One region of the Paenibacillus sp. FSL P2-0322 genome, then DNA from elsewhere that is predicted to be linked to it. Evidence: riboswitches for the same ligand, from Rfam matches in the RefSeq annotation. Region 1 holds a riboswitch; each other region holds the start of a gene.
The links. Region 1 has a riboswitch for cyclic di-AMP ahead of MKY24_RS06835 (hypothetical protein). Riboswitches for the same ligand answer to the same signal wherever they lie in the genome.
Positions count from the first base shown of each region.

Region 2: another riboswitch for cyclic di-AMP. It lies ahead of MKY24_RS00540 (C40 family peptidase); the one in region 1 lies ahead of MKY24_RS06835 (hypothetical protein).
Region 3: another riboswitch for cyclic di-AMP. It lies ahead of MKY24_RS14180 (3D domain-containing protein); the one in region 1 lies ahead of MKY24_RS06835 (hypothetical protein).
Region 4: another riboswitch for cyclic di-AMP. It lies ahead of MKY24_RS00140 (3D domain-containing protein); the one in region 1 lies ahead of MKY24_RS06835 (hypothetical protein).

Region 1 covers NZ_CP150243.1:1,543,591-1,546,872, reverse strand. The annotation lists gene kdpA (potassium-transporting ATPase subunit KdpA) at 1-351, opposite strand, end outside; gene MKY24_RS06835 (hypothetical protein) at 764-1,159, opposite strand; cyclic di-AMP (ydaO/yuaA leader) riboswitch at 1,275-1,447, opposite strand; gene MKY24_RS06830 (glutathione peroxidase) at 1,914-2,399, shown strand; tRNA gene MKY24_RS06825 (tRNA-Leu) at 2,544-2,626, opposite strand; gene MKY24_RS06820 (urease accessory UreF family protein) at 2,889-3,282, shown strand, end outside.
Region 2 covers NZ_CP150243.1:134,181-137,462, reverse strand. The annotation lists gene MKY24_RS00550 (M1 family metallopeptidase) at 1-228, shown strand, start outside; gene MKY24_RS00545 (hypothetical protein) at 240-1,067, shown strand; cyclic di-AMP (ydaO/yuaA leader) riboswitch at 1,344-1,481, shown strand; gene MKY24_RS00540 (C40 family peptidase) at 1,487-1,987, shown strand; gene MKY24_RS00535 (GNAT family protein) at 2,291-2,797, shown strand; gene MKY24_RS00530 (4a-hydroxytetrahydrobiopterin dehydratase) at 2,876-3,175, opposite strand.
Region 3 covers NZ_CP150243.1:3,272,068-3,275,349, reverse strand. The annotation lists gene MKY24_RS14190 (ABC transporter substrate-binding protein/permease) at 1-101, shown strand, start outside; gene MKY24_RS14185 (amino acid ABC transporter ATP-binding protein) at 88-810, shown strand; cyclic di-AMP (ydaO/yuaA leader) riboswitch at 1,045-1,213, shown strand; gene MKY24_RS14180 (3D domain-containing protein) at 1,220-1,888, shown strand; gene MKY24_RS14175 (polysaccharide deacetylase family protein) at 2,087-2,893, opposite strand; gene MKY24_RS14170 (NADH:flavin oxidoreductase/NADH oxidase) at 3,199-3,282, shown strand, end outside.
Region 4 covers NZ_CP150243.1:29,015-32,296, reverse strand. The annotation lists gene rnmV (ribonuclease M5) at 1-411, opposite strand, end outside; gene MKY24_RS00140 (3D domain-containing protein) at 558-1,706, opposite strand; cyclic di-AMP (ydaO/yuaA leader) riboswitch at 1,978-2,260, opposite strand; gene MKY24_RS00135 (TatD family hydrolase) at 2,462-3,232, opposite strand; gene MKY24_RS00130 (HD domain-containing protein) at 3,275-3,282, opposite strand, start outside.

The DNA.
Region 1 (3,282 bases):
TTGGAGATTCGTATTCGTCATAAAGCTGATTACCGTATTAAAAGCTAGTGATGCTTCCATATTACTGTTTCCAGCCGGATTACCAGGAAGCATTCCCTGTAAACGCAACAGCAAGTAGCTGATCGCCACAAGCACGACATTCGTTGCAATGAAACTCATAACATACGTAGTCCAACGCATGCTCTCCAGCTTCTTCAATCCTACTATCTTATAAATCAGCTTTTCTGTTCCGCCAAAAATCCGATCCGTCCGATTGGGTTCATTCGAGAATACATGATACATATAGGTGCCCACTGGCTTTACCAAGAGCAGCAATATGACGATCACAATTCCAATTTGAAGCAGCTCCATCCTTTATTCCTCCTTCAAAATGCTCCTGCGTTTGGAACAACAGACCTGCTTCCAGAGCACCAATTGTGTGCACACGTTTGCGAAAACCCGCTACCTATGATGCTTAATATTCAGATCTGTTGTTCCCGCCCGCTCTATCCCCTATAGCTGACTAGAACTTTTCAGGGTTCAGGAGTGCGTAGATTAAATACATAAACACAATAGCCGTAAGCCCAAGTATAACGATCATCCTCTTCGTCCTCCTTTAGAGGTCTGCGCATCACACCAGCGTACAAACAGCAGTATCACTCCATAACTCACAGCCATGACGAGCAGCATGTATATATCCATCATGTTTATACCCTCCGTATCGGTCCTCAGATCGCCATTCTTATTTGATCATAAAATCATAAAACAACTATGTTATAAGTGCTTATCCGTTCAGCAGAAAACCCACCTCTCCGTTCAATGTGTAGATCACATGATCCGCTCCCAATCCCCGATAAATTCCTTGTGGATTACAGCCGTGCGTAATAACATAGATCGATTCCGATGTTAGCGGCCGACATATTTGCAGGAAACGGCACGTCAGATTCAAGCTGTTCTCGAACAAATACACACTACCAATTTCTTTTTTTGGAAAATTCCATTTTCCCGCTTGCATGGTATTGATGCGGACAATGTGCTCCACACCCATTTTTTTGAGCTGTCGTTCCTCCTGGGCGCTATTCGTGAGAACTGCAAACGCCAATTTTTTGAAAATAAGCAATTTCACAAAACTTCTGCCCGCTTCATTCGGTGCAGTGACAATAATTAACCGACCTTCCATCAGTAGCTCCTCTCCCGGTATAAAAAGACAACAAAAAGAAGCCGAAGGAAAAAGGCTTTCCTCCGGCTTCTTACATATCCATGATAAAATAAACCATGGCTGCACACGGCGGTTTGTTGCCTCTCCCTGTACGCTTACGAGGTTAGCTGTCGGATTCGGACGTGAGAGTCGCCCTATTTCTGGCACTTGACCTGAAAATTCACCCCATGAGACACACGGCTTCCGAAGCCGTACAATCTCGATTGGTTCCCCCGCTTTTGCAACTGCAAAATTCAGCGCTATAGACATTTCGTTGTTGCTTCATTCAAGTTAATTTGAAATTACGTCTTGAATCATACACCCGCGCATGGAAGACTGTAAAGCTCAACTGCGGGGTTATAAATCGGCCTTTAGAGCCTAGGATATTAATAATAGCGCTTACAATGCAACTATGCTTCTCACAGCTCCTTCAATCTCTGTTTTTCATCCCTTTTCGAAAATGACAAGCATGTCAATATTGGCGTAGGGTAGGGCGTTTTTGGCCTTTTTTTGTAAAAAGAGAAGAAAATACGCTATATGTACCAGCTAAACACCGATTGAACCCGCTTTTATAAGAAGAAACACCTTAATTCGCTCCATTTGCGGTGCGATTTACTGTTTTGAACAAAATACGATTTTACAGCGGCTAAAGGCTTGATACAGCTTTTCAAAACTTGCAACCTCGATTTTAATTGCTTACAATTTAATTGCTGAATATTGAATAAGGAGAGATACTATGACCGTTTATGAATATGATGCGCACACCCTGCAAGGGAAACAAATTCCGTTATCCACATATGAAGGGAACGTTCTGCTTATCGTGAACACTGCCAGCAAATGTGGGTTAACCCCCCAATACAAAGCGCTACAAGAGCTATATGACCAGTACCATGAACAGGGGCTCGAAATTTTGGGATTTCCCAGCAACCAATTTGCCAAACAAGAGCCAGGTTCCAGCGAGGAGATTTCCGAGTTTTGCCAGATCAATTATGGTGTTACCTTTCCGATGTTCGCCAAGACAGATGTCAATGGCGATCAAGCGCACCCCTTATTTCGTTACCTGACCCAAACTGCTCCGGGGGTATTAGGGTCCAAAGCGATCAAATGGAATTTTACTAAATTCTTAATTACACGAGAAGGTAACGTATTTAAGCGCTATGCACCGCAAACCACTCCAGATAAGCTGGCGGGAGATATAGAGAAGCTTTTGCAGCAAAACTGACATCCTTCTTTATCACAGTTAATAAACGACCGGTTGTCTACCGTTGTTCTGTGGCAAAAGGATATAACGAAAAATGCTTAACAAAAAAGCATCCCTTCACGTAAACCGTGTCAGGATGCTTTTTTAACTGAGTCTTGCATATAATGCGGTCGAGAGGACTCGAACCTCCACGGGCGTACGCCCACTACCCCCTCAAGATAGCGTGTCTGCCATTCCACCACGACCGCAAATCATAATGTAATGAGGCAACAGATTTATTATACTCTCTCATCAACTATTTGTAAACAAAAATATAATAATTATTTTATATGTTATTTTAACTAACATATATGAGCGATAAGAATATTTAATTTGACACAAAAGCTACTTAAATGTAAATATATATTACATATATTTCGAATATCTTTCGTCCCCCCAAGTAAAGAGTGAAATAACGTAACATAAGGATTCACTTCGAGGAGGCGAACCACCCTGCATAAAGGCAACCGCTTGCTGAACTATGCATTATTGTTGGACCCTTCCCTACCTGTTGGTGGCTTCACCCGTTTCAACGGACTGGAGAAACTATCCCGTAACGGACATTTGAACAGTCTACAAGACCTGGAACATTACATGCTGGATGATTTGTATCCTCAATTTACAACCGTTGACGGCATGGCTATCAAAAGTCTGTATGTCGCCATCCAGCAGAATGACAGTTGGCGGATCGCCCTCATTGATAAGATGCTGCATACCCAACGTCCCTCCTGGCAGCATGTGAAGGAGTTTCGTCTATCCGGTCAGCGTCTACTCAAGCTCGCTAAGGCTCTTTATCCTTGGCTTGAATTTGACCAGTTGGAATCCATACTCATTCAATACAATGCGATTGGCACACTCGCTACCG
Region 2 (3,282 bases), 1.4 Mb from region 1:
ACCACGATATTCAAGGCTTGGGACGGCGCGGGCAAAAGCACAACTTTTCGGATCAAAAGTACTTCTCCCGTTTCCTATGTAACCCTTGATCCTCTATATACCATTGCACTGGAGAACAAGCACATTAACAATAGCCTAAAAGCCGAATTGGACGAAAAGCAACAAACCCGTTGGAATGTAAGTGTAACCAAGCTGTTAGAAACACTGCTTGGAAGTCTGTCATGGTGAGGTGTCTATAGATGCGGACTGTTATAAAAGAGGGCTGGGCGCTGGTGCGCATACGATTCTATATCGTTATCATTTTATTTCTGTATCGACTACTGTGGGGGGTGTTTCTCTATCGGCTGGTGCAGTCTGCCGTTATCCCGCTACTGCTCCGTTATCCTGATCAGGGTCAAAACGAGCTGGGACAGACCTTGTTTTGGATGGAGAGCCAGATTGCTCTGATGGACAGCCGGGAAGTACATGTGTATTTGTGGATACTACTAGGGGCGACTGTACTACGCATACTGATCACTCCCTTCATTAGAGCCGGAATATATCAAAGCCTGCATACCGATGCGACTGAACCGCAAAGCCTGTCCTTTTTCAAGGGTATGAAACGCCATGGCATGTCGTCGCTGTTGTATTACATCATCGAGTTGGGACTGCTGCTGCTTCCCGCCATTTGGGTAGTACCGAGACTCTACCCTATTGTAGCAGGAGCACTTCAATCTTCCTCTTATCTGCTGCATTTGTTGCCCTATGTCATGGGATGGATGGCATACGGATGGTTCATTCGGCAGTGCATCCTGTATATGCAACTGGGGACTGTCGGTGGTCACGCCATACTATCGTCCCTGCTCGCCTTCTTTCGCCAGCTCCTTCCAGCTGTCGGTATATCTCTTTTGCTTGGTGCTTGTGTGCTGCTGGTCTTCGGTCTATTTGGCACCGTGGCGATGATTTGGACTGGCATGCTGGCGCTCATTCTCCAGCAATCGTATCATTTTGTTACTAGTCTGGTCAGGCTGTGGCATATCAGTTCGCAGTACAGACTATGGCATACCGATATCTCCAGTAGAAGTTAAGCCCTGCCTTTATGTTTTTTACTTCATTTCCGTCTGTCGAAAAATCTTGATTCATATCCGCGCAAACGACACATAACTGAATACTGTTAACAACATCTGTTCCTTGGACATTAGGAGCAGATTTTTTTTGTAACTTTTTGCAATGAAACATTTGCCAAAGCCAGCCGTCTTTGTTACAATAATCGCAGTGAACTGATAGTAACAACTTTGTAATCTTTATTGTAACCTTTATCTCAAAAATAACGTTATTGTGAATACTGCTCTCCAAGGTGCACATCTTAAGTTAAGCCTAATTCCTGGCACCTAGGAAGCGGGGGAACCAGTTTGGGTGAATTGATCTCGCAACAGAGTGGTCATAGGGGAACCTTCTACCGAATCCTTAAGCTAACCTCGCAGGCATTGGAAGGGGTATATTTTTTTTGAAGAAGAAGCTAACGATCGCAGCTATGGGTCTTGCCATTGCCTTTACATCTTTTACATTCGGTGGCGGCAGTGCATATGCAGACTCTAAGATGGACCAGGTCATTCAAGATGCCAAAGGAACGAGCTACAGAAGCGGAGGCACTACACTCGAGGGATTCGATTGCTCCGGCTTCACAATGTATGTATTCAACAAACTGGGAATTAAACTTCCGCATCAATCCGGATCACAATTCAAAATGGGATCTTCTGTATCCCGCGATGAAATGAGACCTGGAGACCTGGTGTTCTTCAACACCACAGGAAGAGGCATTTCCCATGTAGGTATCTTCGTAGGTGAAGGGAAATTTGCCCACTCCTCGACTTCACGTGGTGTAGTAGTTAGCTCACTGAACGAAAATTATTACGCTAACCGCTATGTCGGTGCAAAAAGAATTATGAGCACAGACGCTTACCATTCTGTAGCTTCAGAAATTCCTGATGACGACAACGTAGAATAACTAACGCACAGCAAGCTAACCCTAGCCGCAATTTGATTCTGGCCGGAATCGAATTGCGGTTTTTTATGTCCACAACATCAGCAATTATTATCATTACTGACGAACTGAAGCCTCAAAAGGTTTCAATTTTAGCGAACATCGTCGGTTTTACCGTCAGCGCTGGGGGAGCATATGAGCAGTAATTCCTTCTTATTGAATGTATACCCGACTTGAGTATGAAATAAACACGCTTGCCATTCCCCTGCAACTTGTCTACAATCTGTTGTTAATGATTGAAGTACCTGTAAAAGGAGGATGGAACACATGCCGGCCTCAATATCCAACTATCAGATCGTACCGATGGACGAGCATCAAGCGGCTGCAATCTGTGAGTGGCGCTATGACCCACCTTATAATATATACGGTTGGCTCCCCTGGGAACAAATGAAGGCGCTTGAAGTCGAATTTGGAAGTCCCACGCTTCGTCAAGAGCAATATGTTGCCGTACTGGATGAAGAGAATAAGCTGACGGGATTTGCTCAATATTTTCCTATGATCGGTGTGACCCGGCTAGGTCTTGGAATGCATCCTGAAAGATGCGGACATGGCAAAGGCGCTGATTTTGTCCGTGCCATTGCAGAGGAAGCCCAACGACGCAACCCGAAGAATGAAATTGATCTAGAGGTACTCACTTGGAATGGGCGCGCTATCCGGGCTTACAAGGCGGCTGGATTTGAGCTTACAGATACCTATGAACGCCAGACTCCCGATGGCAAAAAACCGTTTTTTTGTATGGTATATCGTCCCGAGCACCAAACCCAGGTTCTATGATAAAAGCGCCTTCGGCATACAACCGCGATGTTGTATAGCGAAGGCGCTTTTATCATCATACGACAGATCATTACAAGCTCAATGACTGCTGCGCATTTTTTCAAAAGCTTCATTATATTGTTGGGCTTCCTTAATATCCACGGCCATAATACCGCCGTCGTCCCAAGAGGTCAAACGCAGAGTCACGGTCTTGTAATCAATCGTAATAAATGGATGATGATTGAATGCTTCAGATATAGCGGCAACTTCATCCACGAATGCAATCCCTTTCATAAAACTGGAAAAATTATATTTCCGAACGATCCAACGTCCTTCCTCCAGTTCCCAGCCCTCCAGTTTCTCCAGATGTGCTTCAATCTCTTCTTGTGTAAAAGGCATGTTACGAACTCCTCCCCGTTTATACGGAAGCCTTTCGACCGCTTAAATACGGCCAAAACTACGATATATTGGTGTACATATTACCACGGCCCCGTTGATAAATCCAT
Region 3 (3,282 bases), 1.7 Mb from region 1:
CGTTCGTAATCGCAGCCGCTATTTATTTTGTAATGACATTCAGCTTGTCTAAGCTGCTGGGTTTATGGGAAAGGAAGTTGAGAGCCAGTGATCACCGTTAAACAACTGCGTAAATCGTTCGGCAAGAATGAGATTTTAAAAGGCATTGATATAGATATCGCCAAAGGTGAAGTCGTCGTCATCATCGGTCCCAGCGGTTCGGGGAAGAGTACGTTTTTGCGTTGCATGAATCTGCTAGAACAGCCTACGAACGGGGAGATTTTGTTTGAGGGCGAGCCGATTACAGCTCGTGGTCATAATATTAATGTAACCCGGGAGAAGATGGGGATGGTGTTCCAGCATTTTAATCTGTTCCCGCATAAAACAGTGTTGCAGAACCTGACGCTAGCACCAACGCAGGTTAGAAGACAGTCAGGGAAGGAAGCGGAAAAAATTGCGCTAGAACTCCTGCGTACCGTAGGGCTTGAGGATAAGAAGAATACCTATCCGAACCAGCTATCCGGTGGTCAGAAGCAACGTATTGCGATTGCGCGTGCTTTGGCCATGCAGCCGCACGTAATGCTGTTCGATGAGCCGACTTCTGCATTGGACCCTGAAATGGTTGGAGAGGTTCTGGATGTAATGAAGAAGCTCGCCGAAGGCGGCATGACCATGGTAATCGTGACGCATGAAATGGGCTTTGCCCGCGAGGTAGGCGATCGAATCATCTTTATGGATAACGGTCAAATTGTGGAACAAGGTACACCAGAGCAGGTATTTGGTACTCCAAGCCATGATCGCACCCGTGATTTTCTTGCCAAAGTATTGTAAGAAAGTGCTGATATGAGCTATAAAAAAGCCCTCCGTTTGACGGAGGGCTTTTTCTTTTTTTGTCACCATTTCACCATATTTTCGTAACAAATATCGATTTCTTGGTGACAAAATTGTAACGAGTATAGTATGATGTTCAAGGTTCCCAACATTTTCATGCGGATAAGGTTACAAAATTGTGATATTATGCAGTAAGCCAAAACTTACCGGGACAGCATGCGGTTATGACAAACGCTGAATGCTGGGCCCAAACTATGGGAAGTGCGGGGGACGTAACAACGGCAGTCTTTCCGAAACGTCATAAGACGATATGGAATATGCCTAGGGGTGAATTGCACAAGCATAGGGCTTCTCCTGAGTCCGAATCCGACAGCTAACTTCGCAGGCATAACAGAGGAGGTACATATCTTTGAAACATCTAAAACATATTGGAAAAACCATGAAATTTGCGGTGCTTGCCGCAGCCATTGCAGGGCTGGCACAGACAGCTGGAGTAGCGGATGCTGCTTCGCTTCATACTGCCAAAGATGGCGATACCTTCTTTTTGCTTGCTCAACGTTATGGAGTATCAGTGGACGAGCTGACGAAGGCGAACCCAAACATTGCCTCTAACAATATATATGCAGGTCTGCAAATTAAGGTACCTGGTGAAAAAAGTGTGAATGCAGCTTCGGATTCGAAGCCTCAGCTTCTTACGGAGAAAGCACCAGCGAATGAGGGGCCAACGATTGAAGCGTGGGGCAAAACATTTAACTATAGCAAAATAGTTGACGTTAAGGCTACTGCGTATTCTGCCGCAGCCGATGAGAATGGTAAATGGGGAGCTGTGGACTACTACGGCAATCCGCTTAAACTAGGTACAATTGCGGTAGACCCGAACGTCATTCCGATGGGCACGAAAGTGCTGGTTACAGGCTATTCCCACCCAGGTTTGCCGGATCATTCTTTTGTAGCTGTCGCTCGTGATCAGGGCAGCGCCATTACAGGAAAACGGATTGATATCTTTATTCCTGGCAACAAATCATTTGTGAACGACTTTGGATTTCAAAATGTGAAGCTGTACGTTATTGATAAATAGCATTATACGTGTATATGGTTTAATTAAACATAATATATATTATGTAAACTTAATGCCTGTATCCTACCGCATATAACTAGGTCAGACTCTTATCAGGTCCTATCCATAAAAAAGGCTGTCTTGACGAGCAGAAAACTTCTGCTGGTAAGACAGCCTTTTTACGTTGCTTTAGCTTGTAGCTCAATCATAAACATATGGTTATTTCTGTTCCGATGTGTGGAGTAGCCGGGGGACTGTCACAAATTTGTAGCCCTTAGCTTTTAGAGAGTGAATTAGACCCGGCAGAGCTTGGACAGTGCCTTGCAAGTTGGAACTTTGACCTCCACCTGCGTGCATTAAAATAATAGAGCCAGGCCCAGTAGCTGGGATCACATTGCGCTGAATTTGTGTTTTACTTAGTCCCTTCCAGTCGAGAGAGTCTACATTCCAATTGACAATCATGTAGCCATGACGACGTGCCCACTGGATTTGAGGCTCCGTGATTTCACCGTAGGGTGGACGAATCAACTTGGGGCGAAAACCTGCGCTGGCTTGTAAAATACGTTCTGTTTTTGTAATCTGGTTGCGAAAGCGTTCTGGTGTGGCCTTCCTAAAATCCGGATGAGTATAGGAATGGTTTCCTATAGCATGGCCTTCACGGATAATACGGCGTATGATCCCCGGATGCTTTTCCGCACGGTGACCGACGATGAAAAATGTAGCTTTGATGCCATTGGCGTGTAATACGTCCAAAACCTGCGGCGTATACCTAGAATCGGGCACATCATCAAAGGTTAGGGCAATTTGGCGGGTGTGTGGGCCGCACATTTTAAAAATGTCCGCATGTTTTTTTCGCAGCATTGCTAATGTAGGAGTTGCTCGATCTATGCTCTGTTGTACAGAAGAAGCAACAGTTGCTTCCTTGGGATGGGGCGTTCCGATGTTGGGAGGCGCATCCGCGTGAACGGGTAAACTTGAAAATGCTAGTAACAGTGCCAAGCCTGGCAACACTCCCCTGTACGGCATATGTATCCCCCCTTTCCGTGCAGTGATACCTAGTGGTGCTCTCGACTATTATGTACCTGTCCTATTAAAAATATGCTGGTTACCAAGTTCGGCTCATAAACGACTGGAAAGAAGTCCACGATGAAACGATTATCAATGAAGATGATGGAGCTAAACGTACATATTCTCTTAAACATGACCGAAAACAGGAGCATTTTCGCAAGTTTTAGCCTTACAACGAATTCGGTATACCGTGACAGCTGGTGTATAATGGGGATGCAATTCATAATTGTACAGACATGGAATTGAAGGAAGGATGGATAAAAGTGACCGACTTGTTTACTCCTTATCAATTAAAGGGGCTTTCTTTAAAAAATCGGATTGTCATGCCCCCGATGTGCCAATACAGC
Region 4 (3,282 bases), 1.5 Mb from region 1:
GCGTGCAGCAGCATTGGGGTGGGTGATGAGTCCAGCATCAATCAGGTCCGCCCACTCAATCAGCGGGTCGGCGCCTTCCACTGTCGTATGGACCCGTGCAAGAGCGTGTCTGATCGCTTCCGGTGAGGCATTCTCCACGCCAATATCTCCTTTGCGCGTCGCTTCTGCCTCGGGTATAAAGGCCTGCTTGCAGCCGGGTACCTTGGAAGCGATAATCTTACGGATGCGCTCCCCTGCATGATCGGGATCGGTTAAAATGATGACCCCCCGCCGCTCCTGCGCCAATGCAATTTTACGCAGCGTCATTTTATTAATGGCTGAGCCGCCAGTTTCTATCGTATCCGCTTCAACAGCGCGGCGGATGGCCACCGTATCATCCCGGCCCTCTACCACGATCACTTCCTTGATCATTTGCGTTTCCCTCCACTGCTACACAGCAAGCTATATTTATCTTTCCCTGCTTTTGAAAACAAAATAAGAAGAGGATATCCTCTTCTTAGCATGGCATAACTATGTTATTAATACTATCGCATTGCCCTCAACATACACAACCTGTTTTAGTTGATTTCAGGCTTTATCGGTCCGATAACATAAACGGTTTTACCGTGCTTACGACCAAATTGGTTGGCTCGGCTCAAACTCTCATAATACACATCGATTTTGTGGCCTTTAATCGCGCCACCGGTATCCTCCGCACGGCGGAAGCCCACCCCTTCGATATACACCCACCAGCCGATTGGAATTACACTCGGATCGACCGCGATGGTGCGTCCTTCCGTGACACGTGCGCCGGATGCAGTACGTGTACCGATACCTGGCTCCTGTGAGGAATACGCCGTCATGGAGACATTTTGTAAAACTTTGCTATATTTAAAATTGACGCCTGCTTTACGGACAGCACTGCCCGAACTAACCGTTGTTGCCTTAACCGCATCATTGGGACCGACGGAAGCAGCCAGAACGACCGGTTTTTTCTTCGTTCCTACCGCAATGACTTTATCCACACGGTTCTGTGCAACTTCCTTGTTAACCAGCTGTTTGGATACCAACTTTCCATCATGATATACCTTTTGAACGTGCTGGACGACCACACCCGATTTGCCGCTTTGAATGACCCGATTATCGCCTTTATAAAGACTCGGATCGGCCGTTTTGATGACCTGATAAGGCACCTGTTTTTTCTGTTCGACCTGCTGTTTCTTCACACGGACGATTTTTATGTCCATGTTAGACGAAACAGAGGCATCCAACGCAGGATAAACTTTATCCGTTGATGATAATTTATAGCCCGAGGTACGAATGGCACCTTCTACTGTATTTTCTGTTGTGTACAGCTTTTTCGTCTCATTGCCTGAAGATACTTTGACTTGATTGGCACGTTTAATGACTACGCGATCGCCATCCTGTATTGCTCCATTTAGCGGCATGGAAACTGTATCATGCGGCTGAAGTGAAATGGAATGCTCGCTCAGCAAATCTTGAAGCTTGGATTCCCGGGTTTCTACCGCAGACGCCTTGCCATCGATGACAAAAAAGACTTGTTTTTTAGATTGCGTGTACATCAGAATTGAAATCATAATCGTTAGCGCGATTAGAAAAATAGCAACCAAAGCAGCCTGGCGCACATTCTCTTGCTTCCAACGCAATACGTAAGACATGCTGGATGAGCGTGACTCATGGGTATCCTTTTTTTGGAAAATGCCCATTTCCTCCGTCCTCCTTACATAGCCCGCCGTCTGGAGTAAGACATAGTTGAGATTTGACGTGACTATAACAGATTTTCTACAAGACAAGCCCAAACTGCGACTGTCCTGCACCATGTACCCGTCTTCGCGGCATGCTGTCCTCCCCTGTTTAACCACAGTATGATGACAGATTTTCTTTTATTCACAACAAAAAAAGCCAGAGAAAGAGACTAGAGAGCTCTTTCGTGGCTTCCGGCATGTGTGAATATGCGGGAAAACTCATGCACGAGATGGCTTCTCTCTTGTTACGCTTACGGGGTTAGCTGTCGGGTTCGGACGTAGAGAGTCGCCCTAGCTTGGGTCAACCGCTCATGGCGGTCGCCTTCACATTCACCCCGAAGACCCAGAAAGAAATCGAAATACGGCTCCTCCACCTATTCAATCCCATCCGGGGAAAGAATTTCGGTCGAGCCGGCTGGCGGAAGAGACGTTCCCTTCTTGCACATATGCCGGACGTACTGTAAGCCATATCGGTTCCCCCGTTCCCTGTAAAAGGGACTCAGCGAGACTGGTTCATGAAATGACTTGTTGATGTTTACATTCAAACAACAATTCACTGAAAAGATGATATCCTGTTTCTATGCATGTTGTAAAGCAGGTTTCAAGTACATTTTTTAAAATATTCGGTTAAAATATTGTAATATTCTCGAGTTTCCTGCAACAAATTCATGATTAGCTTCGTCTATCTCTTTATTTTGATCGATTTCTTCACTTTTTCATTGAATGTCAAATCGTTCCAGGGCATTTTGGGTCGTTATTGACACTAATTCCTCCACTGTAATCCCTTTGATTTGGGCTGCAGCCTCTGCTACCAGTCTCACATGTGCAGACTCATTTCGCTTCCCACGAAACGGATGAGGCGTCAGATAGGGAGCATCAGTTTCAATGAGCAGACGGTCCAGCGGCACCTGTGCGAGCACCTCTTTTGGCTGCTTGGCATTTTTGAACGTTATTGGACCACCGAAGGAAAGGTGAAATCCCATATCCAGCACCATTTTGGCAGTTTCCCAGCTACCCGAAAAGGAGTGCATGACTCCGCCAATCTCACTCGCTTTTTCCTCGCGCAAAATCTTAACAATATCTTCATGTGCATCCCGGTTATGGATAACAATGGGCATTTTGAGCTCACGAGCCAGACCAATTTGATTTCGAAACACCCGATGCTGCACATCCTTCGGTGATGTATCCCAATAATAATCCAGACCGATCTCTCCGATGGCTACAACCTTTTTATGACTGCATAACGATGCAATCCATTCTAGATCGCCCTCCTGCATTGTAATAGCATCCTGCGGATGCCATCCAACTGCCGCATAAATAAAATCATACGTCTCGGCCAATTTCATAGTGGATGGAATGGTCTCACGATTAAATCCGATATTGATCATCCGTGTTACTCCTGATTCGACAGCACGTGCTATAACTTCTTCACGATCTTCGTCAAATTGTGGCGCATCCAAGTGAGTATGAGTGTCGAATAAATCCAAGGTTTACATCTCCTTTTTTTACTTACATTTCTATATAGTTGTCTATTCTT